DNA from 3 places in the Mesorhizobium sp. MC2-1-1 genome. Region 3 is predicted to be linked to each of the others. Evidence: predicted binding sites of a transcription regulator. Region 3 holds the regulator's gene; each other region holds the start of a gene.
The links. Region 3 encodes PhoB, which activates phosphate uptake and scavenging genes when phosphate is short. Its sites were predicted from a motif close to TGTCATNNANCTGTCAT; they were not measured.
Positions count from the first base shown of each region.

Region 1 (7,608 bases), 250 kb from region 3:
AGCCGGTTCATCACGGCGGTGCCGCGCGTATCGGTCAGCAGTTCCGACTGGTAGCCGATCAGGCCGCGCGTCGGAGCGTGGAAGACGAGGCGCTGGCGGTTGCCGCCTGACGGACGCAGCTCGACCATCTCGGCCTTGCGCTCCGACATCTTCTGCACGACGACGCCGGCATGCTCCTCGTCGACGTCGATGACGACTTCCTCGACAGGCTCCAGCAATTCGCCGTTCTCACCCTTCTGCATGACGACGCGCGGGCGCGACACGGCAAGCTCGAAGCCTTCGCGACGCATCGTCTCGATCAGCACGGCGAGCTGCAATTCGCCGCGGCCGGAGACGAAGAAGGAGTCCTTTTCAGACGATTCCTCGATCTTCAGCGCGACATTGCCCTCGGCCTCGCGCAGCAGGCGATCACGGATGACTCGGCTGGTGACCTTGTCGCCCTCGGTGCCGGCAAGCGGACTGTCGTTGACGAGGAAGGACATCGTCACGGTCGGCGGATCGATCGGCTGCGCATGCAGCGGTTCGGTCACGGACGGATCGCAGAACGTATCGGCGACGGTGCCTTTCGACAGGCCGGCGATGGCCACGATGTCACCCGCCTGCGCTTCCTCGATCGGCTGGCGCTCGAGGCCGCGGAAGGCGAGGATCTTCGAGATGCGTCCCGTCTCGATCTGCGTGCCGTCGTGATGCAGCACCTTGACCGCCTGGTTGGCCTTCAGCGTGCCGGACTCGATGCGACCGGTGATGATGCGGCCGAGGAAGGGGTTGGCTTCAAGGATCGTGCCGATCATGCGGAACGGGCCGGGATGGACGGTTGGAGCCGGCACATGCTTGACGACCAGATCGAACAGCGGCGCCAGCCCCTGGTCCTTCGGGCCCTCGGGGTTTTCCGAAACCCAGCCGTCGCGGCCCGAACCGTAAAGGATCGGGAAGTCGAGCTGCTCGTCAGTGGCGTCGAGCGCGGCGAACAGGTCGAACACCTCGTTGACCACCTCGACATGGCGGGCGTCCGGACGGTCGATCTTGTTGATGACGACGATGGGGCGCAGGCCGACCTTGAGCGCCTTGCCGACGACGAATTTGGTCTGCGGCATCGGCCCTTCGGCGGCATCGACGAGCACGATCGCCGAATCCACCATCGAAAGGATGCGCTCGACCTCGCCGCCGAAGTCCGCGTGTCCGGGCGTGTCGACGATGTTGATGCGGGTGCCATGCCAGTCGACCGAGGTCGCCTTGGCCAGGATGGTGATGCCGCGTTCCTTTTCGAGGTCGTTGGAATCCATGGCGCGCTCGGCCACGCGCTGGTTGTCGCGGAAGGCGCCGGACTGTCTTAGAAGCTGGTCGACGAGGGTGGTTTTGCCATGGTCGACATGCGCGATGATCGCGATATTGCGGAGGTTCATTTGTCTGGTCTCGGGAGCGTTGCAGGCAGCAGGCCAGAGGCGCCGCCTTTTTCGGTTGGGCGGCTCATACAAGGTTTTTCGCAATTGCGAAAGGGGAGGCCCGACCCCAAATAAATGGTCACTGATTCTTAAACGTCTTGGTGTGAAATGATTTTGTTAACCAAGGCGGAACCTTTGAGGGGCCGGACAGTTCGATGTTGATGACCGATCAGATGTCCAGATTGCGTCCGGTTTTTGCGTGGGCGGCGCTTGGCCTGCTCGTCGCGGTGGGCGCCGCGCAGTCGGCAGCAGCACTCAGGGACGCCGACCCGATATCGCCGCCCGACGCCAGAACCGCCCAGCAGATGTTCGCGGACGCTCCCGACGGCGTCGACCCGATCGTCACCGGCCCGGTCAGCGCCGCCTTCAAGCAGCGCCAGAAGGACGCCAACTGCGACACCGCGGTCTGGCCGAACATTCCCCGGGCCTGTTATCCGGATTAACGACCGCGCCATGCGCGGTCGCCGTCTTTCCTAGAGAAAAGCCTTTAGGCCGACCGCACCGGGTCGAGCGTGACCTTGAAGAGCTCGTTGTCGTCGCGGTCCATCAAGCGCACGGTAAGCTGTTCCGTGGCACCGGAGATATCGACCAGCCCAAAGAACTGCAGGCCAGCCGACGGCGGCAGGTTCTGGCCCTGCTCTGCGGTCGGCGCCTTGATGAACTTCAGCTCCGGACCGAACGTCATGTCGAGCTCATTGGGGCCGAAGGTGCCGGCATGGATCGGGCCGGAGACGAACTCCCAGAATGGATTGAAATCCTGGAACTTCGCCTTGTCGGGGTTGTAGTAATGCGCTGCGGTGTAGTGGACGTCGGCGGTGAGCCACAACGTGTTGGTGATGCCGGCATTCTTGATGAAACGCAGCACGTCGGCAAATTCGAGCTCCCGGCCCTTCGGCGCGCCATTGTCGTTATTGCTAACGGCCTCGAAGCCGACCTTCTTCGCCGCGTCGTCCCAGACGACGAGGCTGAGCGGCATGTCGGCGGCGATGATCTTCCAGGTCGCCTTGGAATTCGCCAGCTCGCGCTTCAGCCACTTGGACTGCTCCTCGCCGATCATGCGCGCCTTCGGCGTCAGCGCTTCATCCAGATTGGGCCCATTGGGGCCGCGATAGGAGCGCATGTCGAGGAAGAACACGTCGAGCAGCGGGCCATGCGAGATCTTGCGGTAGACACGGCCCGGCTCCGACGGCTCGTAACGGATGGTCGTCATTTCGTGGAAGGCGCGCGCGGCCCTGGCCGCCAGCACGTGGATGGATTTCTCCGTGTAGCGGTTGTCGGCGGTGAGGTCCTTCGAATCCGACCAGTTGTTCAGCACCTCGTGGTCGTCCCACTGGTAGAAGGTCGGGCAGATGGCGGAGAGGCCAAGCACGTGCTTGTCCATCATGTTGTATTTCCACTGGTCGCGGTACTCGTCCAGCGTCTCGGCGACCTTGCGCTTGCCGTCGATCATGACGACGTTCTTCCACTTGCCGCCGCCGGGCAGGTCGACCTCGTCCTTCATGGCGCCGTCGGCATAGATCGTGTCGCCTGAGTGCAGGAAGAAGTCGGGCGTGTGCTTGGCGATGGTCGAATAGGTCTTCATGCCGGTCTCGTCGATGCCCCAGCCCTGGCCGGCGGTGTCGCCCGACCAGGCGAAGCGCACGTCGCGCTTCGAGGACGGCGCGGTGCGGAAGCGGCCGACGATCGGCTCGGAGACGGCGTTGATGTCTGACAGGTCGGCCGCCACCATGCGGTAGAAGATATCCTGGTCGGAGGCGAGGTCGGTGAGCAGCCGCTTCACCGTATAGTCGCTGGCGGGCGAAGTATCGAGCGGCGCAAGCCGCGTGGCGTTGGCGAAGCTCTCGGTCGTCGACACTTCATACATCACGCGTGCCGGGCGGTCGGTGCGGGTCCACACCATGCCGGAGGTGGCGTCGACGTCGCCGGATTGGACGCCATGCGTGAAGGCCGGGCGCTGGCTGGCGCGGGAATAATAAGGCATTGCCAGTCCGGAGGCGCCGACAAGGCCGAAGGCGCTGGCCGAGGTGACGAAAGCGCGGCGGGTGAGGGAAAGCTTGTTCATGGCTGTCTCCGGGTGGCGTTGAACGGGACCGCCAAGCTCTCGCCTCAATGTTTCAGGCGCATCTCGGAACCATGAAGTTTTGATAACAGTGCACCTCCCCTTCTCCCCTCTTGGGAGAAGCGGAAGGCGCGCCTTAAGCCGCCTGCGGCTCCGGCTCGAAGGCCGGCCTGCTCGTGTTGATCAAGAGCGAGATGCACGCCGCCGCAATGCCCGTCATGCCGGCGATCAGGAACGCCAGCTCGTAATTGCCCTGCAGCTCGCGCATCGTGCCGCCGAAGGCTGCCGCCGCTGCCGCGCCCACCTGGTGGCCGGCGACGATCCAGCCGAACACGATCGGCCCGCTGCGGTCGCCGAAGGCCTCGTTGGCGAGCCTGAGCGTCGGCGGCACGGTAGCAATCCAGTCGAGCCCGTAGAGCACGGCGAAGATGATCAGGCTGGTCGCCGAGAAGCCGGAATAGGGCAGGTAGATCAGCGACAGGCCGCGCACGGCGTAATAGACGCCGAGCAGCTTGCGCGGATCGAAACGGTCGGTGAGCCAGCCGGACAGCGTAGTGCCGATCAGGTCGAAGATGCCCATCATCGACAGCAGTCCGGCAGCTTGCACCTCGCCGATGCCCATGTCGCCGCAGAAGGCGATGAGATGCGTGCCGACGAGGCCGTTGGTGGTGAAGCCGCAGACGAAGAAGGTGGCGAAGAGATACCAGAACACCCTTGTGCCGGCGGCGCGGCGCAACGTGTTCAGCGTATGCGCCAGGAAATTGCCTTGAGAGGCCGGCGATACCGGCGGCACGTCGTCGGCATCGGCGCCGTAGCGCACCTGGCCTATCGAGGCGGGACGCTCCGGCACCAGCAGTAAGACGAACGGGATCAGCGCGGCAGTGGCAAGCGCCACGGCAATCGCCACCGGCTTCCAGCCGCCGCTTTGCGCCAGCGAGGCGATCACCGGCAGGAACACCAGCATGCCGGTGGCGCTGGAGGCCGACATCAACCCCATCATCAGGCCGCGATTGGTCTTGAACCAGCGGTTGACGATGGTGGCGCCGAGCACGCTCGCCACCGCGCCCGAGCCGATGCCGGAAAGCACGCCCCAGGTGAGGAAAAGATGCCAGGGCTCGGTCATGAACAGGCTGAGCGCCGTCGATCCCGACATCACCAGCAGCGATCCGAGCAGCGTGCGGCGCAGCCCGATACGCTCCATCAGCGCCGCCGCGAACGGCCCGGTCAGCCCGTAGAGCAGGATGCCGATACTAGCGGCCCAGGAGGTCACGTCGCGGCGCCAGCCGAAGCTTTCTTCCAGCGGAACCATCATCACCGATGGTGCCGAGCGAAGGCCGGCGGCGATCAGCAGGCAGAGGAAAATGACGGCAACGACGACGAATGCGTAGCGCTGGCCAAACGGGCGAGACTGGGCTATCATGTTACTGACCGGTACGTTGCAATGGAACGGCGCCATACATACGTACCGGTCAGTAACATTGTCAAGCGAGTTGTTTGCATGCCATCGGACAATAAAATTGAAGCGTCGTTGAACGTGGCCGCTGTTCCCAAGGCGGCGGATAAGATCCTGGATGTGGCGCGCGACCTCTTTTATCGCGAGGGCATACGGGCGATCGGTGTTGACGAAATCGTCAGGCGCGCGGGGGTCACCAAGCCGAGCCTTTACCGCAGCTTCCCGTCGAAGGACGAGCTCGCAGCTTCCTACCTGCGCAAATACGATCTGGAGTTCTGGGAGCGCTTCGACGAGACCGTCGCGGCGCATCCCGGCGATCCGCGCGCACAGATCATCGCTTTCCTGACCCGTGTCGGCAAACGCACGCAGAGGCCGGATTATCGCGGTTGCGGCATGACCAACGCGGCGGTGGAATATCCGGAGCGCGGCCACCCGGCCCGCATCGTCAGTGAGAGCAACAAGCAGGAACTGCGCCGGCGTTTGCGCGCCATGGCGGCAGCGATGGGGGCCGCCGATTCCGACACGCTGGGCGACGGGCTGCTGCTTCTCATCGAGGGAGCCTATATCAGCGGTCAGCTCTTTGGTTTGGGCGGGCCGGCCGCGGCAGTCGCCCGCAACGCCGACCTGCTCATTGAGGCCAGCTTGAAGAAATAGCGATTGGCGATACCCTTTCGACAACTCGAAACGGAGTTGTCCGTCATGCGTGCCCTTCTTCTCCCGCTTGTCCTCGCCGGATTCTGCCAGGCAGCCAAGGCCGGCGACATCTCCAGCGCCTACACCGATCTCGACTGGAAGAAGGACTGCGTGACCTATGCGCAGGCTGCGCAAGGCGACGGCGACTGGGCGAGCCTCGTCTGCTCCGGCTATCGCGGCTACCCGGTGCTGATCGGCTACGACGACGCGCGCGAATCCGTCTATTATGGCTTCCCCTCCGACGACATGACCGCTGTCTGGGAGAGCTTCACCGCCTTCAACGGCTCCGGCCCGAAGGTGGAATGGCGGATCGAGACCAATGGCGACATCGCCGCCCCCTTTGCCGCCATACATCGCCGCTCGGTCAGCAACCCAGAGGACGAAAAGAAATCGACCGACGTGCTGGTCGTCGCCAAGGTCGCGCAGCCGGAAGAGCATCAGGGCTGCACCGTCGGCCTGGTCTTGGCCACCGGCAACCCGCAGGCCAACGACCAGGCCCGCAAGCTCGCCGACGAAAAAGCGAAGACCTTCGCCTGCGGCAAGGACCAGCGCGAAGTCATCGGCGACGTTCCGCCCTTCGGCCGGGTGGACAACTAGCCGCGGGGCTGCCCTCGCCCGTCTCCAGATGCCGGCTAAGCATCCGCCGCAATCCTCCAGTACGCCGTCGCGCAGCCGTTTTTCGCTGATCAATGTCAGGGGATGCGCATCAACTGCGGCACGATCACGGCCAACCTTTCGGCCTGCCCTGCCGGCAGCGGCGGATCGGCGGCGGAGAACAGCGTCACGATTTGGCTGCGCCGGCGGCCTCGCATCGAGCGTTTCCAGCCGTCGTCGCCCGGCAGTTCGAGCAGCGCCGCCGAGACGGAGCTGCGGGAGGACCTGCCGCAAAGGCCGCGGGTCAGCGCTAGGAGTTTCGGCGCGAACAGAGCGGTCGGGCGATTTTCGAGCCGGCGCCGGCGATGAGGTCATTCGCCGGGATGGAGCGTGGGAAGAGGCGCCCGCCCCGCTCCTTGCTTCGCCATCAAATGACGAAGGAGACAATCGCGGCCCGGGACCGCCGGATCAAATTTGACCATATGGACAAAAGTTGGACGCCGTTCCATAGTCTCAGGCGTCTGACATCTTTTGAACGGCCGGCTCGACACGGCCGTCGAGCAGAGGGGAACTTCAATGGAAAACGAACGTAGAAGAACGCAACGCACGGGCCTGTCGCGGCGCAGCGTGCTGGAACTCGGCGCGCTCGGTCTCGCGGCCACCGTGCTGCCCGGCGCGGCTTTCGCCAAGGACAAGAAGCTGAAGGTGGCGGCGATCTTCGCCACCCCGATCGAGGAACCGTGGGACAACCAGATCCATGTCGCGCTGCAAAAGGCCGAGAAGGAACTGGGCATCGAATATAAATGGTCGGAAAAGGTCCAGACCGCCGACTTCAGCCGCGTGATGCGCGAATACGCGCAGGGCGGCTACCAGCTGGTGCTGGGCGACGCCTTCGCCGCCGAGCGTGAATCGCGCCGCACGGCCAAGCAATTCCCGAAGACGGCGTGGCTGTTCGGCTCGGGTGCTGGGCCCGCCGAACCCAATTTCGGCGTCTTCGACAACTGGATCCACGAGCCCGCTTATCTCTCCGGCATGATCGCCGGCAAGATGTCGAAGTCGGGCACCGTGGGCGCGGTCGCCGCGATGGGCATTCCGGAAGTGAACCGCCTGGTCAACGCCTTCTTCGCCGGCGCCAAGGAGGTCAATCCCAACGTCAAGAAGAAGGTCGCCTTCATCGGCTCCTTCTTCGATCCGCCCAAGGCAAAGGAAGCGGCAGTGGCGCAGATCGATGCCGGCGTCGACGTGATCTATGCCGAGCGTTTCGGCGTCATCGAGGCGGCGGTCGAGAAGAAGATTCTTGCCATCTCCAACATGTCCGACCAGTCGAGCCTCGGGCCCGACACGGTCATCACCGGGCCGGTGTGGGA
Region 1 is NZ_CP195205.1:4,216,695-4,224,302, forward strand. Features, by position in the region: gene typA (translational GTPase TypA) at 1-1,403, opposite strand, end outside; gene ACR64R_RS20845 (hypothetical protein) at 1,598-1,885, shown strand; gene ACR64R_RS20850 (alkaline phosphatase D family protein) at 1,930-3,504, opposite strand; gene ACR64R_RS20855 (MFS transporter) at 3,638-4,921, opposite strand; gene ACR64R_RS20860 (TetR/AcrR family transcriptional regulator) at 5,000-5,608, shown strand; gene ACR64R_RS20865 (hypothetical protein) at 5,654-6,244, shown strand; gene ACR64R_RS20870 (BMP family protein) at 6,818-7,608, shown strand, end outside.
Region 1: the regulator PhoB is predicted to act here: its motif matches at 3,576-3,592, upstream of ACR64R_RS20850 (alkaline phosphatase D family protein).

Region 2 (7,608 bases), 2.7 Mb from region 3:
GGTCGCCGAACGAACGCGGACCACGGTCGCCGCGGTCGCGGTCGCCGAAGGAACGCGGGCCGCGATCGCCACGATCGCGGTCGCCGAAGCTGCCGCGCTCGGAGCGCTCTTCGCGCTTCTGCATCATCGCCGAGGCGCCTTCCTCATGCGCGTCGACCTTGACGGTGAGGAAGCGAAGGACGTCTTCCGACAGGCCCATCTGGCGCTCCATTTCGTTGAGCGCGGCCGGCGGGCAGGTGATGTCCATCAGCGTGTAGTAAGCCTTCCGGTTCTTCTTGACCCGGTAGGTGAGAGACTTCAGTCCCCAGTTCTCGATCCGGCCGACGGAGCCGCCATTCGCGGTGATGACGCCCTTGTACTGTTCGACAAGCGCGTCAACCTGCTGCTGCGACAGGTCCTGCCGGGCAAGAAACACATGTTCGTAAAGAGCCATTATGTCTTTCTGCCTTTCTTCGTTTCTCTGGACCGGCCCTCGCGGCTAAGCCTCTGCAACTTGTCTGACCCGAAAGCACGGGGAAGAAAGGAGCATCGCGAGACGGTCGAGAGCGGAGACACGGGAGGCTGGAAGCGCTTCTGGCTTCGTGTCGTGGCGCCTTTGACGGCCACGGCCCTCCGTTCAGCCCCCAGCAAGGACCGGCAGATTGCGTGCGTCTATACAGCAATTTCGAGGGAAGGCAAGGCCGGAAGACACCGCCTCCTCGCAAGAGCCTAGCTCGTGTGCGCGACGAGCTTGTCCACCGTTTCGGGGAAGAAGTCCGGCGCCGAGCGCCGCTTGCCGAACATCATGTCGTACTGGATCAGCCGGAAATCGTTGATCTTCGGATCGATCTGCTTCTGCCGCGACCAATCCGGCGTCGCGTCGCCCGAAGGCGACAGGAGCAGGTTGCGGTCGACAACGCGGTAGTGTTCGCGCAGCGCGCCGAGGAAGCCTGTGTAATACGGGTGGGTGATGCCCGCCTTGGTCAGGATATGGTAGGGCAGAAAGGCCGGGCTCACCGCGCCGAGATTCTCCACCGGGCCGGAGCGGTTCGACCAGATGACCAAAGGCGTGTTGTGGTGCTCGAGCGCGGCGTCGGCGCTAGGCTCCTTGCGCGGCGCGACATTGTCCTTGAGGAAGCCAGTCTCGACATAGACCGGTCCGAGCGGCGGCAGGTGGTCGCCGAAGAAGGCGACGATGGTCGGCCGCTGGCGGGCCTTCGCCCAGTCGATCAGCCGCTGCAGGCCGCGGTCGGCGTCGGCCGAGCCCTCGGCATAGGAAAGCAGCGATTCCCGCGCCCAGGAACTGATCGGCGCGTCGACCGAATGCGTCGGATTATAGTAGCGGTAGGGCTCGTAGGGTCCATGGTTCTGCAGGCTGACGGCGAACAGGAACACCGGGTCGTCGCTGGCGTCGGCCTCGCGGATGATCTCGTCGGTCATCGCCGCGTCGGAAGCCAGCGGCCCGCGCTTTTCCATCGGCGGCAGCGTTTCCTCGGACCGGAAGTCGCTGAAGCCGAAATCGGCATAGACGGCGCCGCGGTTCCAGAACCAGTTGGTGCCGGGATGGATGGCGCGCGCCCGGTACCCCTCGCTCTTCAGGAAGGTCGCCAGCGACGGAGTGGGGGAGCGCACATATTGCTGGTAGGGAATGGAGCCGGCCGGCAGGAAGGCGTTGGAAAAGCCGGTCAGCGCCTCGAACTCGATATTGGCGGTCATGCCGCCGAATTCGGGCGAGAACATCGAGCCGGAGCGCAAGGCGCGCACCGTCGGGATCGGGTCGGGCTTTATCGTCACCCCCGGCAATCGAGTCGGATCCCAGAAGGATTCGCTCATCACCACCACGATGTCCGGCTTCTCGTCGGGCACCGAAGCGGCGACGTCGGGACGCTGGATCGCGTCCATCGTCTTGTCCGTATAGCCGGGCGGCGCCGAGACATGTGCCATCGGCACATTCATCGCGAAGGCCAGGGCGAAGCCGTTGGAGGCGTAGTTTTCCTTCTGGTCCCACATGATCGGGATGATCTGCAGCCGGTCGCGCGTCCACGAGAAGGTGGCGTAGTCCATGATCGAGACGAAGAAGGCGAGCAACGGCACGGCAAGCGCCAGCCGCGCCAGCCGGCCCTTGCGGCTGAGGATCGGCACCCGCCGGCGCCAGGTCCGCCACCCATGGACCAGCAGCGCCAGGCCGCCGACGATGCCTACAGCCAGCATGACGGCTGTCCATGGGCGCTCGCGCACCAGAAGCGGCAACAGCGCCACGATCTGGCGGGCAAACAGGAAGTCCGTCGGATAGAGCGGATCGCCGAGATAATGCGATTTCTGGTGACCGACGAAGGCGAGCGCCAGCGTCAGCGGCGCCACGATCATCAGGCTCTGGTGACTGCGCCCGAGCACCGCGTCGAGCCCGACCAGCATCAAGGCGAAGACAATGATGGTTGTCCAGCCCGGCTTGAACGGCTGCAAGAAGAAATCGACCGTGCCGAACAAATCGCCGCGCACGATCCATTCGATCGAGAATACCAGAAGAGCGGAGACGAGAAGCGTGGTCAGGCCGTAGCGTATAGTCGGCCAGGCGCGTCCCGGCAGGTAGCCGGTGGACGGGTCGTCTTCTAAAAACTGCGGCACGCGCTTAGCCGCGCGGTTCCTGATCCTTGCCACGTTACATCCCCCGGCCCACGCGACACGCCTTCCACGCCCGTCACGCTTCTGTCATCGAACTGTCACGCGAAGCTAGCGCCTGTGGCGGAAATAAGAAGAGCCAGCAAACTAAACGTGAGCGGTTTTCATCAGGTGTGATCGCCAAAAAGCCTTTTGGAACAGGGAGGCAGCCGGTTTTTCCAGCTGAAATGAGGATCGTGGGGGCGCCCGCGGGCTTGACTTGGCCGTCCGCCTTGCGCCAGAGGCAGACAAAACCAGCGCTGGAGAGACCAAAATGGCCGTCGCATTCACCTTTCCGGGGCAAGGCAGCCAGGCCGTCGGCATGGGCAAGGACCTTGCCGATGCCTTCCCGGAAGCGCGCCGCGTCTTCGAGGAAGTCGATGCCGCGCTCGGCGAAAAACTGTCGAAACTCATCTGGGAAGGGCCGGAAGAGACGCTGACGCTGACCGCCAACGCCCAGCCGGCGCTGATGGCGGTGTCGCTGGCGGCCATGCGGGCGCTGGAGGCGCGCGGTTTTTCTCTGACGGACAAGGTAGCCTATGTGGCGGGTCATTCGCTGGGCGAATATTCCGCGCTTGCCGCGGCGGGCTTCGTTTCTGTCGGCGACGCGGCGCGGCTGCTCAGGACCCGCGGTAACGCCATGCAGGCGGCGGTCCCCGCGGGCGAGGGCGCCATGGCGGCGATCATCGGACTGGAGCAGGCCGATGTCGAAGCGGCCTGCGCGGAAGCGTCCAGCGGCTCCGTCTGCCAGGTCGCCAACGACAATGGCGGCGGCCAGCTGGTGATTTCGGGCGCCAAGGCTGCGGTCGAGCTGGCGGCGAAGCTCTGCACCGAAAAAGGCGCCAAGCGGGCGCTGATGCTGCAGGTTTCCGCCCCCTTCCATTCGGCGCTGATGGCGCCGGCGGCCGACATCATGCGCGAGGCGCTGGCGGGTGTTGCGAAATCCTCGCCGGCAGTGCCGGTCGTCTCCAACGTGACGGTGACGCCGACCAGCGATCCGGATGAAATCGCCCGCCGCCTGGTCCAGCAGGTGACCGGCCGCGTGCGCTGGCGCGAGACGGTGGAATGGTTCGGCGCCAACGGCGTCGCGACGCTCTACGAGGTCGGCGCCGGCAAGGTGCTGTCGGGTCTGGCGCGCCGCATCAACCGCGACATCGCCACCGGCGCCATCGGCACGGCGGCGGAAGTCGAGGCTGCGCTGGCCGCGCTCGCCTGACAGGCTGGCGATTTGACCGCACCTGTGCCAAGGGTGCGCCCTTAGATCAGGAGACAACAATGTTCGAACTGACCGGCCGTAAGGCGCTCGTCACCGGAGCATCGGGAGGCATCGGCGAAGCGATCGCCAGGGTGCTGCATAGCCAGGGCGCGATCGTCGGCCTGCACGGCACCCGGGTTGAGAAGCTGGAGGCTTTGGCGGGCGAATTGGGCGAGCGCGTAAAACTGTTTCCGGCCGACCTGACGAACCGCGACGCGGTCAAGGCGCTGGGACAGAAGGCGGAAGCCGATCTCGAGGGCGTCGATATCCTGGTCAACAATGCCGGCATCACCAAGGACGGCCTGTTCGTGCGCATGTCGGACGCCGACTGGGACAGTGTGATCGAGGTGAACCTGACCGCCGTGTTCAGGCTGACCCGCGAGCTGACCCATCCGATGATGCGCCGCCGCCACGGCCGCATCATCAACATTACCTCGGTGGTCGGCGTCACCGGCAATCCCGGCCAGACCAATTACTGCGCCTCCAAGGCCGGCATGATCGGCTTTTCCAAATCGCTGGCGCAGGAGATCGCAACCCGCAACATCACCGTCAATTGCGTCGCCCCGGGCTTCATCGAATCGGCCATGACCGACAAGCTCAACGACAAGCAGAAAGAGACGATCATGGCCGCGATCCCGACAAGGCGCATGGGCACCAGCGCCGAGGTTGCCTCGGCTGTCGCCTATCTCGCTTCCAACGAGGCGGCTTACGTCACCGGCCAGACCATTCATGTGAATGGCGGCATGGCGATGATCTGACGGGGACGATGATTGGAAGGGGCGTCAGACGGCTGTGAAAACAGCCATTTCGGCTTGGACGCTCGCCATTTTTCGTGTAATGCGGCCCGCAACCCGGCGGTTCGGGCAAAAACCGGTCCTGCGCTTTGCGTAGCCCGCAAGACCATCTTTCAGCTTGATTAGCGGCATTCCGCCCGCTAACGAAGACAGACAACATAAGACGAGGATTGCCCCAAATGAGTGACACCGCAGAGCGCGTCAAGAAGATCGTCATCGAGCATCTGGGCGTCGATGCCGACAAGGTGACGGAGCAGGCCAGCTTCATCGACGATCTGGGCGCGGACAGCCTCGACACGGTCGAACTCGTCATGGCGTTCGAAGAAGAGTTCGGCGTCGAGATTCCGGACGATGCCGCTGAGACCATCCTCACCGTCGGCGATGCCGTGAAGTATATCGACAAGGCCTCGGCCTGAGTTCTTTCGCAGGCATCACCGGGGAGGACCTGCGATGAGGCGTGTCGTCGTCACGGGCCTTGGCCTGCTTTCGCCGTTTGGCATGGGCTTCGAGCACAGCTGGCGGGAATTGCTCTCCGGCCGCAGCGCTTGCCGCAGCGTCACCGAGTTCGAGGTGGACGATCTTGCCTGCAAGATCGCCCACATCATCCCGCGCGGCGACGGCTCGAACGGCACCTTCAATCCGGAGGCCGTGCTCGAGCCCAAGGAACTGCGCAAGATCGGCGAGTTCATTCTTTACGGCATCGCGGCCGCCGACGAGGCGCTGGCCGATTCCGGCTGGAAGCCCGAGACATATAAGGACCAGTGTGCCACCGGTGTCCTGATCGGCTCGGGCATCGGCGGCATCGACGGCATTGCCGAAAACGCGATGATCCTGAAGGAACGCGGCCCACGCCGCATCAGCCCGTTCTTCATCCCTGGACAGATCATCAACCTGGTCTCGGGTCAGGTCTCCATCCGCCACGGCCTGAAGGGGCCGAACCATGCGGTTGTCACCGCCTGCTCGACCGGCGCGCACGCCATTGGCGACGCTGCCCGGCTGATCATGTGGGGCGATGCCGACGTGATGCTGGCCGGCGGCGCCGAGGCGCCGATCACCAGGCTGTCGATTGCCGGCTTCGCCGCCTGTCGCGCGCTGTCCACCGAGCGCAATGACAGCCCCGAAACGGCTTCACGCCCGTATGACCGCGACCGCGATGGCTTCGTCATGGGTGAGGGCGCGGGCGTGGTCGTGCTGGAAGAGCTGGAGCATGCCAAGGCGCGCGGCGCCAAGATCTACGCCGAGGTCACCGGCTATGGCTTGACCGGCGATGCCCACCATATCACCGCGCCGGCCGAAGACGGCGATGGCGCATACCGTTGCATGACGGCGGCGCTGAACCGGGCGAGGCTTTCGCCGGCCGACGTCGATTACATCAATGCCCACGGTACCTCGACCATGGCCGACACGATCGAGCTCGGCGCGGTCGAGCGGCTGGTCGGCAACGCCGCCTCGAAGATTTCGATGTCGTCGACAAAGTCGTCGATCGGCCATCTGCTGGGAGCCGCCGGCGCCGCGGAAGCGATCTTCTCGATCCTTGCCATCCGCGACAACGTCGCCCCCGCAACCATCAATCTCGACAATCCCGAACGCGAGACGGCCATCGATCTCGTGCCGAACAAGCCGCGCCAGCGCCAGATCGACGTAGCGCTGTCGAACTCGTTCGGTTTCGGCGGCACCAACGCCTCGCTCGTGTTCCAGCGGTATGGTGGCTGAAAAGCCGGCCGGAGCGATTCCAGGAAAGTGCGCATCGATTTTCCGTCCAGGATTGCTCAGAGACAGACAGCATAATCGGCAGTCCCGCCACCTGCCGTCATTTTTGCCAAATTCTCCCCTAGCCTTCGGCCGGGGGATTCGTTGCGAGATGAGACGGTAGGGCGCTATGAATACAAATCCGGGCGGCGGGGAATTCGGACAGCGTCAGACGCAAGGACCGATCGTGCCCAAGACAGCCGCCGAAGCCCTGCGACCCGAAGCGGGGACACCGCCGCCGTCGAAGCGTTCGCGCGCCTCGCGCAGCCAGGTCGTGGTGTTCCTGAATTTCTTCCTCTCCGTGGCGATCCTTGTCGTGCTCGCCTCGGGCGCTGCGCTCTATTTCGGCATGCAGGCCTTCGTCGAGCCCGGCCCGTCCGCCAATGGCGATACCTTCATGATCAAGCCGAACACCGGCGTGCAAGAGATCGCCGATCAGCTGGAGCGGCGCAGCCTGATCAGCGACGCCCGCATCTTCCGGCTCGGCGTGCGCGCCACCGGCAATGAATCGGCCCTGAAGGCGGGTGAATACGCAATCAAGCCGCGCGCTTCGATGCGCGACATCATGGAGCTCTTCAAGAGCGGCAAATCGGTGATGTACTCGCTCACCATTCCCGAAGGGCTGACGGTAGAGCAGGCGCTCCAGCGCGTTGCCGACCAGGAGGCGCTGACCGGCGACATGCCGAAGACCTTGCCGCCGGAGGGCAGCATTGCCACCGACACGCTGCGTTTCACCCGCGGCGCCACCCGCCAGCAGATGGTCGACAAGCTTGTCGCCGACCAGAAGAAGCTGGTCGAGGACGTCTGGTCGCATCGCGCGCCCGACCTGCCGATCGCCAACATCGATGATTTCATCACGCTGGCCTCGATCGTCGAGAAGGAAACGGGCAGGAGTGACGAGCGCTCGCGCGTTGCCGCCGTCTTCCTGAACCGCCTGGCCAAGGGCATGCGGCTGCAGTCCGATCCGACCATCATCTACGGCCTGTTCGGCGGCAAGGGGAAGCCGGCAGACCGGCCGATCTACCAGTCCGACCTCGACAAGCAGACGCCTTACAACACCTACCTGATCAAGGGCTTGCCGCCGACGCCGATCGCCAATCCGGGGCGCGCGGCGCTCGAAGCGGTCGCCAATCCGTCGAAGACCGACGATCTCTATTTCGTCGCCGACGGCAA
Region 2 is NZ_CP195205.1:729,530-737,137, forward strand. Features, by position in the region: gene rpsF (30S ribosomal protein S6) at 1-433, opposite strand, end outside; gene ACR64R_RS03425 (LTA synthase family protein) at 709-2,637, opposite strand; gene fabD (ACP S-malonyltransferase) at 2,912-3,853, shown strand; gene fabG (3-oxoacyl-[acyl-carrier-protein] reductase) at 3,913-4,650, shown strand; gene ACR64R_RS03440 (acyl carrier protein) at 4,866-5,102, shown strand; gene fabF (beta-ketoacyl-ACP synthase II) at 5,137-6,399, shown strand; gene mltG (endolytic transglycosylase MltG) at 6,566-7,608, shown strand, end outside.
Region 2: the regulator PhoB is predicted to act here: its motif matches at 2,687-2,703, upstream of ACR64R_RS03425 (LTA synthase family protein).

Region 3 (7,608 bases):
CGGCGGGTCGATCGCCGGCCATTGGGATGGAGGACTACGGCGAGACTGCCGGGTCCAGCCGCCGCGCGCCGTCCTTGATGCGCTGACCGGGCGAAATCGCCGGCGGGCAAAAGGTGCTTACGTATGCGTATGGCGCGATCGCGCCATATCAAAACAAACGCCAAGCTCTGACAATCATCATATTGATTCCGCTTCGGTTACGGGCGGGAGCAGCGACCGCCAACAAGAAACAGCGTCGACTCTACCCCAACGGACCTGTTTTCGGCGACGGCCGTGCCATGATCCGCTCTGGCATAAAGGCAACGCGCTCTCGTCCGGATTTTATTTCCCGGCGGCCGCGATCCGGCCGCCGGGATAAATTTTGCTTCAAAAGCCAGGCAAGTCGCTGATTCCCACGGCAAACTCCGGCCGGTCCGTAGAGGCCGCCGAAGACCTCCCCAAGCATCCCCGTCCAGGCGTTACCGGGCTGACACGAAACTGTCATGTGACTGTAATAATCGAAGGCTATTGCCCTGACCGGGCGCCGATACAACGGGTGCCGAGAGACCATCTTCCGAACAGGAGCAGGCCACATGAGACATTTCATCCGCTCGGCGGCCGTTGCGATTGCAATGGCTGCGGCATCTACCCTTAGCATCTCCGCCGCGATGGCAGCCGACATTTCCGGCGCCGGCGCCACCTTCCCCTATCCGATCTACGCGAAGTGGGCCGACGCCTACAAGAAGGAGACCGGCATCGGTCTCAACTACCAGTCGATCGGCTCCGGCGGCGGCATCAAGCAGATCAAGGCCAAGACGGTGACCTTCGGCGCTTCCGACGCGCCGCTGAAGGGCGAGGACCTCGACTCCACCGGGCTTGCACAGTTCCCGATGGTGATGGGCGGCATCGTTCCGGTCGTCAACCTCGAGGGCGTCAAGCCGGGCGAACTGGTGCTCGACGGACCGACGCTGGCCGACATCTTCGCCGGCAAGATCACCAACTGGAACGACGCGGCGATCAAGAAGCTCAACCCCGACGTCAAGCTGCCCGACCAGGCGATCGCTGTCGTCCACCGTTCCGACGGCTCGGGCACCACGTTCAACTTCAGCTACTACCTGGCAGACGTCAGCGCCGACTGGAAGTCGAAGGTCGGCGTCAACACCGCGCTCGAGTGGCCGGTGGGCATCGGCGCCAAGGGCAATGAAGGCGTCGCCAACAACGTTTCGCAGACCGGCGGCGCGATCGGCTATGTCGAATACGCCTATGCCAAGCAGAACAAGCTGACCTACACCGACCTGATCAACAAGGACGGCAAGAAGGTCGAGCCGACGGCGGCGGCATTCTCGGCCGCCGCGGCCAATGCCGACTGGAGCTCGAAGCCGGGCTACGGCGTCATCCTTGCCAACCAGCCGGGCGCCGAAACCTGGCCGATGACGTCGGCCACCTGGATTCTGGTTTACAAGAAGCCCGATGATGCCGCCGCCACCAGCGAGGCGCTCAAGTTCTTCGCCTGGTCCTACGCCAAGGGCGATGAGATGGCAGCGAGCCTGGACTATGTCCCGATGCCCGACGCCGTCGTGAAGAGCGTCGAGGAAATGTGGGGCAAGGACATCGTCGACGCGAACGGCAAGCCGCTCTACTCCGGCATGTAATTCTCAGCGAATGGGGAGGGCGTCTCTGGCGCCCTCCCGTCTCTTTCGAAATGCGAGGGGCTAGATGACTGCCGTTTCCGAAGCCGCGACATCGTCCGCAATGCGGGCCAGGGAAGCGACAGTGCGCCGCTTCGCCTTAACCGACATGGTCTTCCGGGCGGCTACGCGCGCTTCCGCCATCCTCGTGCTTGTTCTGCTTGGCGGGGTAGCCATCTCGCTGATCGCCGGATCATGGGAAGCGCTGTCGAAGTTCGGCATATCCTTCCTGACGACCGAGTCCTGGAATCCGGTCACCGAGAATTTCGGCGCTTTGGCGCCCATCTACGGCACCATCGTCACCTCGACCATAGCCATCGTCATCGCCGTGCCGATCGGCATCGGCATCGCCGTCTTCCTGACCGAGCTCTGCCCGCGTCCACTGCGGCGTCCGATCGGCATTGCGGTCGAACTGCTCGCCGGCATTCCCTCGATCATCTACGGCATCTGGGGTCTGTTCGTCTTTGCGCCGTTCCTGCAGACGACGATCCAGCCGTTCGTCATCTGGCTCTTCAAGGGTATCCCCGGACTCGACAGCCTGTTCGCCGGCCCTCCCTACGGCATCGGCCTGCTGACCTCGTCGCTGATCCTGGCCATCATGGTGCTGCCCTTCATCACCTCGATCACCAAGGACGTGTTCGACACGGTGCCGGCGGTGCTGAAGGAATCGGCATACGGCATCGGCTGCACGACTTGGGAAGTGACCCGGCGCGTGACCATCCCCTATACGCGCGTCGGCATCATGGGCGGCGTGATGCTCGGACTGGGGCGCGCGCTGGGCGAGACCATGGCCGTCACCTTCGTCATCGGCAACGCGCATCGCATCAGTGCCTCGCTGTTCGCGCCGGGAACGACGATCTCGGCAACGATAGCGAACGAGTTCACCGAGGCCGACGGCAACCTCTACACATCCTCGCTGGTGTCGCTTGGTCTGATCCTCTTCATCATCACCTTCATCATCCTCGCCATCGCGCGCTACATGCTGTTGCGCATCGATAGCCGCACGGGAGCCTGACCGATGTCGGTAGCTATGTCGCTTCATCAGAGACGCAAGCGCAAGAACGCCGTGATGATGGCGCTCTGCGTCATTGCCGCCGGCATCGGCCTTGCCTGGCTGGCGCTGATCCTCGGCGCGCTGATCTACAAGGGCGTTTCCGGCATCTCACCCTCGGTCTTCACCGAGATGACGCCGCCGCCCGGCGACGCCGGCGGCCTGCTCAACGCCATCTACGGCAGCATCGTGATGACCGTCATCGGCATCGTCGTCGGCACGCCGATCGGCGTTCTGGCCGGCACTTACATGGCCGAGTATGGTCGCTTCTCGAAACTCACCACGGTGGTGCGTTTCATCAACGACATCCTGTTGTCGGCGCCCTCGATCATCATCGGCCTGTTCGTCTATGAACTGATGGTCCGGCCGATGGGGCACTTCTCGGCGATCGCCGGCGCCGTCGCATTGTCCATCCTGGTGATCCCCGTCGTGGTGCGCACCACCGAGGACATGCTCAACCTCGTGCCCAACGCGCTGCGCGAGGCGGGGACCGCCATCGGCGCGCCGCGCTGGGTGGTGATCCGTTCCGTCGCCTATCGCGCGGCCTTGTCCGGTATCGTCACCGGCATATTGCTGGCGATCGCTCGCATCTCCGGCGAGACGGCGCCGCTTCTCTTCACCGCGCTCAACAACCAGTTCTGGTCGAGCAATCTCAATGCCCCGATGGCCAGCCTGCCGGTTACCATCTTCCAGTTCGCTCTCAGCCCTTACGAGGAATGGCAGCAACTGGCCTGGACGGGCGCACTCATAATAACCCTGACGGTTCTCGGGTTGAGCGTCATCGCCCGCAGCCTGACCGGACGCAGAGAGGACAGATGAAACCGATGTTGTCCACCGACCTGAATACACCCGACACGATCGTCGAGAAGGCCAAGATCGAGGTCAAGAACCTCAACTTCTACTATGGCCAGTCGAAGGCGCTGAAGGACATAAACCTGTCCCTGCCCGAGCGCAGCGTGACCGCCTTCATCGGCCCGTCGGGCTGCGGGAAGTCGACGCTGCTGCGCGTGCTGAACCGCATCTACGAGCTCTATCCGAAACAGACCGCCGAGGGCCAGGTGCTGCTCGACGGCAAGAACATCCTCGACCGCTCGCAGGACCTGAATCTGCTGCGCACGAAGATCGGCATGGTGTTCCAGAAGCCGACGCCGTTCCCGATGTCGATCTACGAGAACATCGCCTTCGGCGTCAGGCTCTACGAGAAGATCAGCAAGGCCGAGATGGACAATCGCGTCGAACAGGCGCTGAAGCGCGCCGCGCTCTGGACCGAGGTAAAGGACAAGCTCAACGCCAGCGGCCTCAGCCTCTCCGGCGGCCAGCAGCAGCGCCTGTGCATCGCCCGCACCGTCGCGGTGAAGCCCGAGGTGATCCTGCTTGACGAGCCGGCCTCGGCGCTGGATCCGCTGTCGACGGCCAAGATCGAAGAGCTGATCGACGAATTGCAGGCCGATTACACGATCGTCATCGTCACCCACAACATGCAGCAGGCGGCGCGCGTGTCGCGGCAGACGGCGTTCATGTATCTCGGCGAACTGGTCGAGTTCGACCGGACCGAGAAGATCTTCACCTCGCCCCGCGAGAAGCGCACGCAGGACTACATCACCGGCCGCTTCGGCTGAGTTCATACGAGGACAACATCATGGCCGAACATACCGTCGCCTCCTTCGACGAGGATCTGAGGCAGATCAGCCGGCTCATCAACGACATGGGCGATCTCGCCGGCTCCATGGTCGGCGGCTCGACCCGGGCGCTGCTCGAAAGCGACAATGCGCTGGCGCAGCGCGTCGTCTCCGACGACGCCATCATGGACGCGCGCCAGCGCGAGCTCGACGACCGCGCCATCACACTGATCGCCAAGCGGCAGCCGATGGCGGACGACCTGCGCAACGTGGTCGGCTCGATCCGCATGGCGGGCGACCTCGAGCGCATCGGCGATCTTGCCAAGAACATCGCCAAGCGCGTCGGCTCGGTCGGCGTCGCCGCCGCGCCGCGCGATCTCACGCATTCTATCGATTCCATGGCGCAGATGGTGCTGATCCAGGTCCAGGGCGTGATCCAGGAATACATGGTCGGCGATGCCTCGGCGCTCGCCAAGCTGCGCAACGACGATGAACGCATCGACGTCAAATACACCTCGGTCTTCCGCGAGCTCTTGACCTACATGATGGAAGACCCGCGCAACATCACCGCTTGCACGCATCTTCTGTTCTGCGCCAAGAATCTCGAGCGTATCGGCGACCATGTGACCAACATCGCCGAGAACGCCTATTATGTGCTGACCGGCACGCAATTGCCCGCGAACCGTCCGAAGCAGGACGAGACGGCAATGTCGGCGCCGGCTGTCTGACGGAAAAGGTTACCCCGATGATCGCGCCACGAATCATGGTGGTGGAAGACGAGGAGCCGCTGGGGGTGCTGCTCCGCTACAATCTCGAATCCGAGGGCTACCAGGTGGAAGTGGTCACCCGCGGCGACGAGGCCGAAATCCGCCTTCAGGAAAACGTTCCCGACCTGCTCGTGCTCGACTGGATGGTGCCGGCCGTTTCCGGCATCGAGCTTTGCCGGCGTCTCAGGATGCGGCCCGAGACCGAGCGGCTGCCGATCATCATGCTGACGGCTCGCGGCGAGGAAAGCGACCGCGTGCGCGGCCTGTCCACCGGCGCCGACGACTATCTGGTCAAGCCGTTCTCGACGCCGGAGTTCATGGCGCGCGTCAAGGCATTGCTGCGCCGCGCCAAGCCGGAGGTGCTGTCCAGCGTGCTCAAGGTCGGCGACATCGTGCTCGACCGTGAATCGCACCGCGTTTACCGCAAGAAGAGCGAGATCAGGCTCGGCCCGACCGAGTTCCGCCTGCTCGAATTCATGATGCGCCATCCCGGCCGCGTGTTCTCGCGCAGCCAGCTGCTCGACAATGTCTGGGGCGAGACGATCTATATCGACGAGCGCACTGTGGACGTCCATGTCGGGCGCCTGCGCAAGGCCGTCAACAATGGCCGCATGCCGGATGTCATCCGCACCATCCGTGGGGCGGGCTACGCGATCCGGGAGGACTAGGGATACGTATCTCGGCGCTTGCACTCGCCACTATGCAACGTGCTTGCCCGCTCTCGCCTGGACGCCCGGCGCGAAAATCTCCTGGTCGACGAAGGTCAGAGCGCGCATGGCGCAGCCTTCGCGGATCAGTGGCAGTTCGTTCGGCTCGGTGTCGAAGGAGATCGATTTCGAGTGCTGGCCGCCGGCGGTCTGGGCGATCGCCTCCCTCAGCGCCGGCTCGATCAGGTCGAAGGCGGCCGCGCTGACGCCGACCATCGCGACGGGCGCCGGGTCGATGAGGGCGAACAGGCTGCCAAGACCGAAGCCAAGCGCCTCGCCTGCGCGGCGATAGGCCTCGCGCTCCAAGCCGTTCTCCTGCCGGGCCTTTGCCGCCAGCGCCCGCATGTCGGCGTCGCCGACGTCGGTCGGCGTTGCATCCTCGCTTATTCCCATGGCGCTGCGCCAGATCGCATAATTGCCGGCATAGGCCTCGACGCAGCCGCGGCGGCCGCAGCGGCAAAGCGCCCCGCCCGGCCGGTGGATCATGTGGCCGAACTCGCCGCCGGAGGAATGCGTGCCCATGAAAAGCTCGCCCTTCAGCACCAGGCCCATGCCGATACCGTGTGAGAGCAGGATCGCGATGAAATTGTCGCGATAGCGCTCGGGATCGCGCCATTGGAGCGCCACCGCCATCATGTTGCAATCGTTTTCCATCGTGGCCGGGATGCCGAACTCCGCCTCCAGTATGTCGGCGAAGGGAATGTCCGTCAGTGGCGTGATCGGCGACCACAGCATGGCGCGCGCTTGGGAATCGGCGATGCCCTGAATGCCCATGGCAATGCGGGCGACGCTGCCGACATCGAGGTCGGAATCCTCCAGCCGGCGCCTGACGATGGCGACGCATTCGCCGATCAGTTCGTCGCGCGGCAATGTCAGCGTGTCGAGTCGGCGCTGCTCCTCGGCGATGACCTGGCCGGCATAGTCGATGACGGCGACGGAGAGGAAGTTGAGCGACAGCACCACCGTCAGCACCGCGGCGGCTTCGGGGTTGAGCGCGAGACCGATCTGCGGCCGACCGCGTCGCAAAGCCGTCGGCTCGCTGGCCTTGCTTTCCGCGAGAATGCCCTCCTGGATCAGATCGGCGGAGATCGCCGAAATGGTCGAGTGGCTGAGCCCGGTGGTGGCGGCAATCTCCGTGCGGGACGGCTGGCCGGCGCGACGCACGGCCGCAATCACCATGGCGCGATTGCGCCGGCGCAAGTCGTCGTGGCGGATTCCGACCGACATCTCTCGCACGTCCTCCCGGGTCGTCGCGGCCTTGTGATGATGCCTTGGCCTGTCGCCGACACGCTATGGATAGTGGCAGAAGCCAAAGCCCATGTCATTATTTATTGCGAATGTCGAAAAAATCCCGGGACACATCAAAAGCCATCAGAATCCCGGTTGACAGGGCCGTTTTGCTGCACCACTATTTTTTTGAGGCTCGAAAAAAAGCCTCTTTGCCGGTCTTCGGACCAGTCTGGGTCGCGCCGCCGAGGGCGCAGGGAGGATATCATGAAGAAATTCGCAGCCGCCATCCTGGCGGGCGTTGCCATGTCGCTGACGCTGGCGTCGGTCGCCGAGGCGAAGGGCAAGGTGATCGGCGTCTCGTGGTCGAATTTCCAGGAAGAGCGCTGGAAGACCGACGAAGCGGCGATGAAGGCTGCCATCGAGGCCGCCGGCGACAAGTATATTTCGGCCGATGCGCAGTCCAACCCGGGCAAGCAGCTGACCGACGTCGAAAGCCTGATCTCGCAAGGCGCCAACGCGCTGATCATCCTGGCGCAGGACGCCTCGGCTATCGGGCCGGCTGTGCAG
Region 3 is NZ_CP195205.1:3,964,158-3,971,765, reverse strand. Features, by position in the region: gene pstS (phosphate ABC transporter substrate-binding protein PstS) at 573-1,631, shown strand; gene pstC (phosphate ABC transporter permease subunit PstC) at 1,696-2,682, shown strand; gene pstA (phosphate ABC transporter permease PstA) at 2,686-3,537, shown strand; gene pstB (phosphate ABC transporter ATP-binding protein PstB) at 3,534-4,337, shown strand; gene phoU (phosphate signaling complex protein PhoU) at 4,358-5,065, shown strand; gene phoB (phosphate regulon transcriptional regulator PhoB) at 5,083-5,772, shown strand; gene ACR64R_RS19615 (ROK family protein) at 5,803-7,038, opposite strand; gene xylF (D-xylose ABC transporter substrate-binding protein) at 7,306-7,608, shown strand, end outside.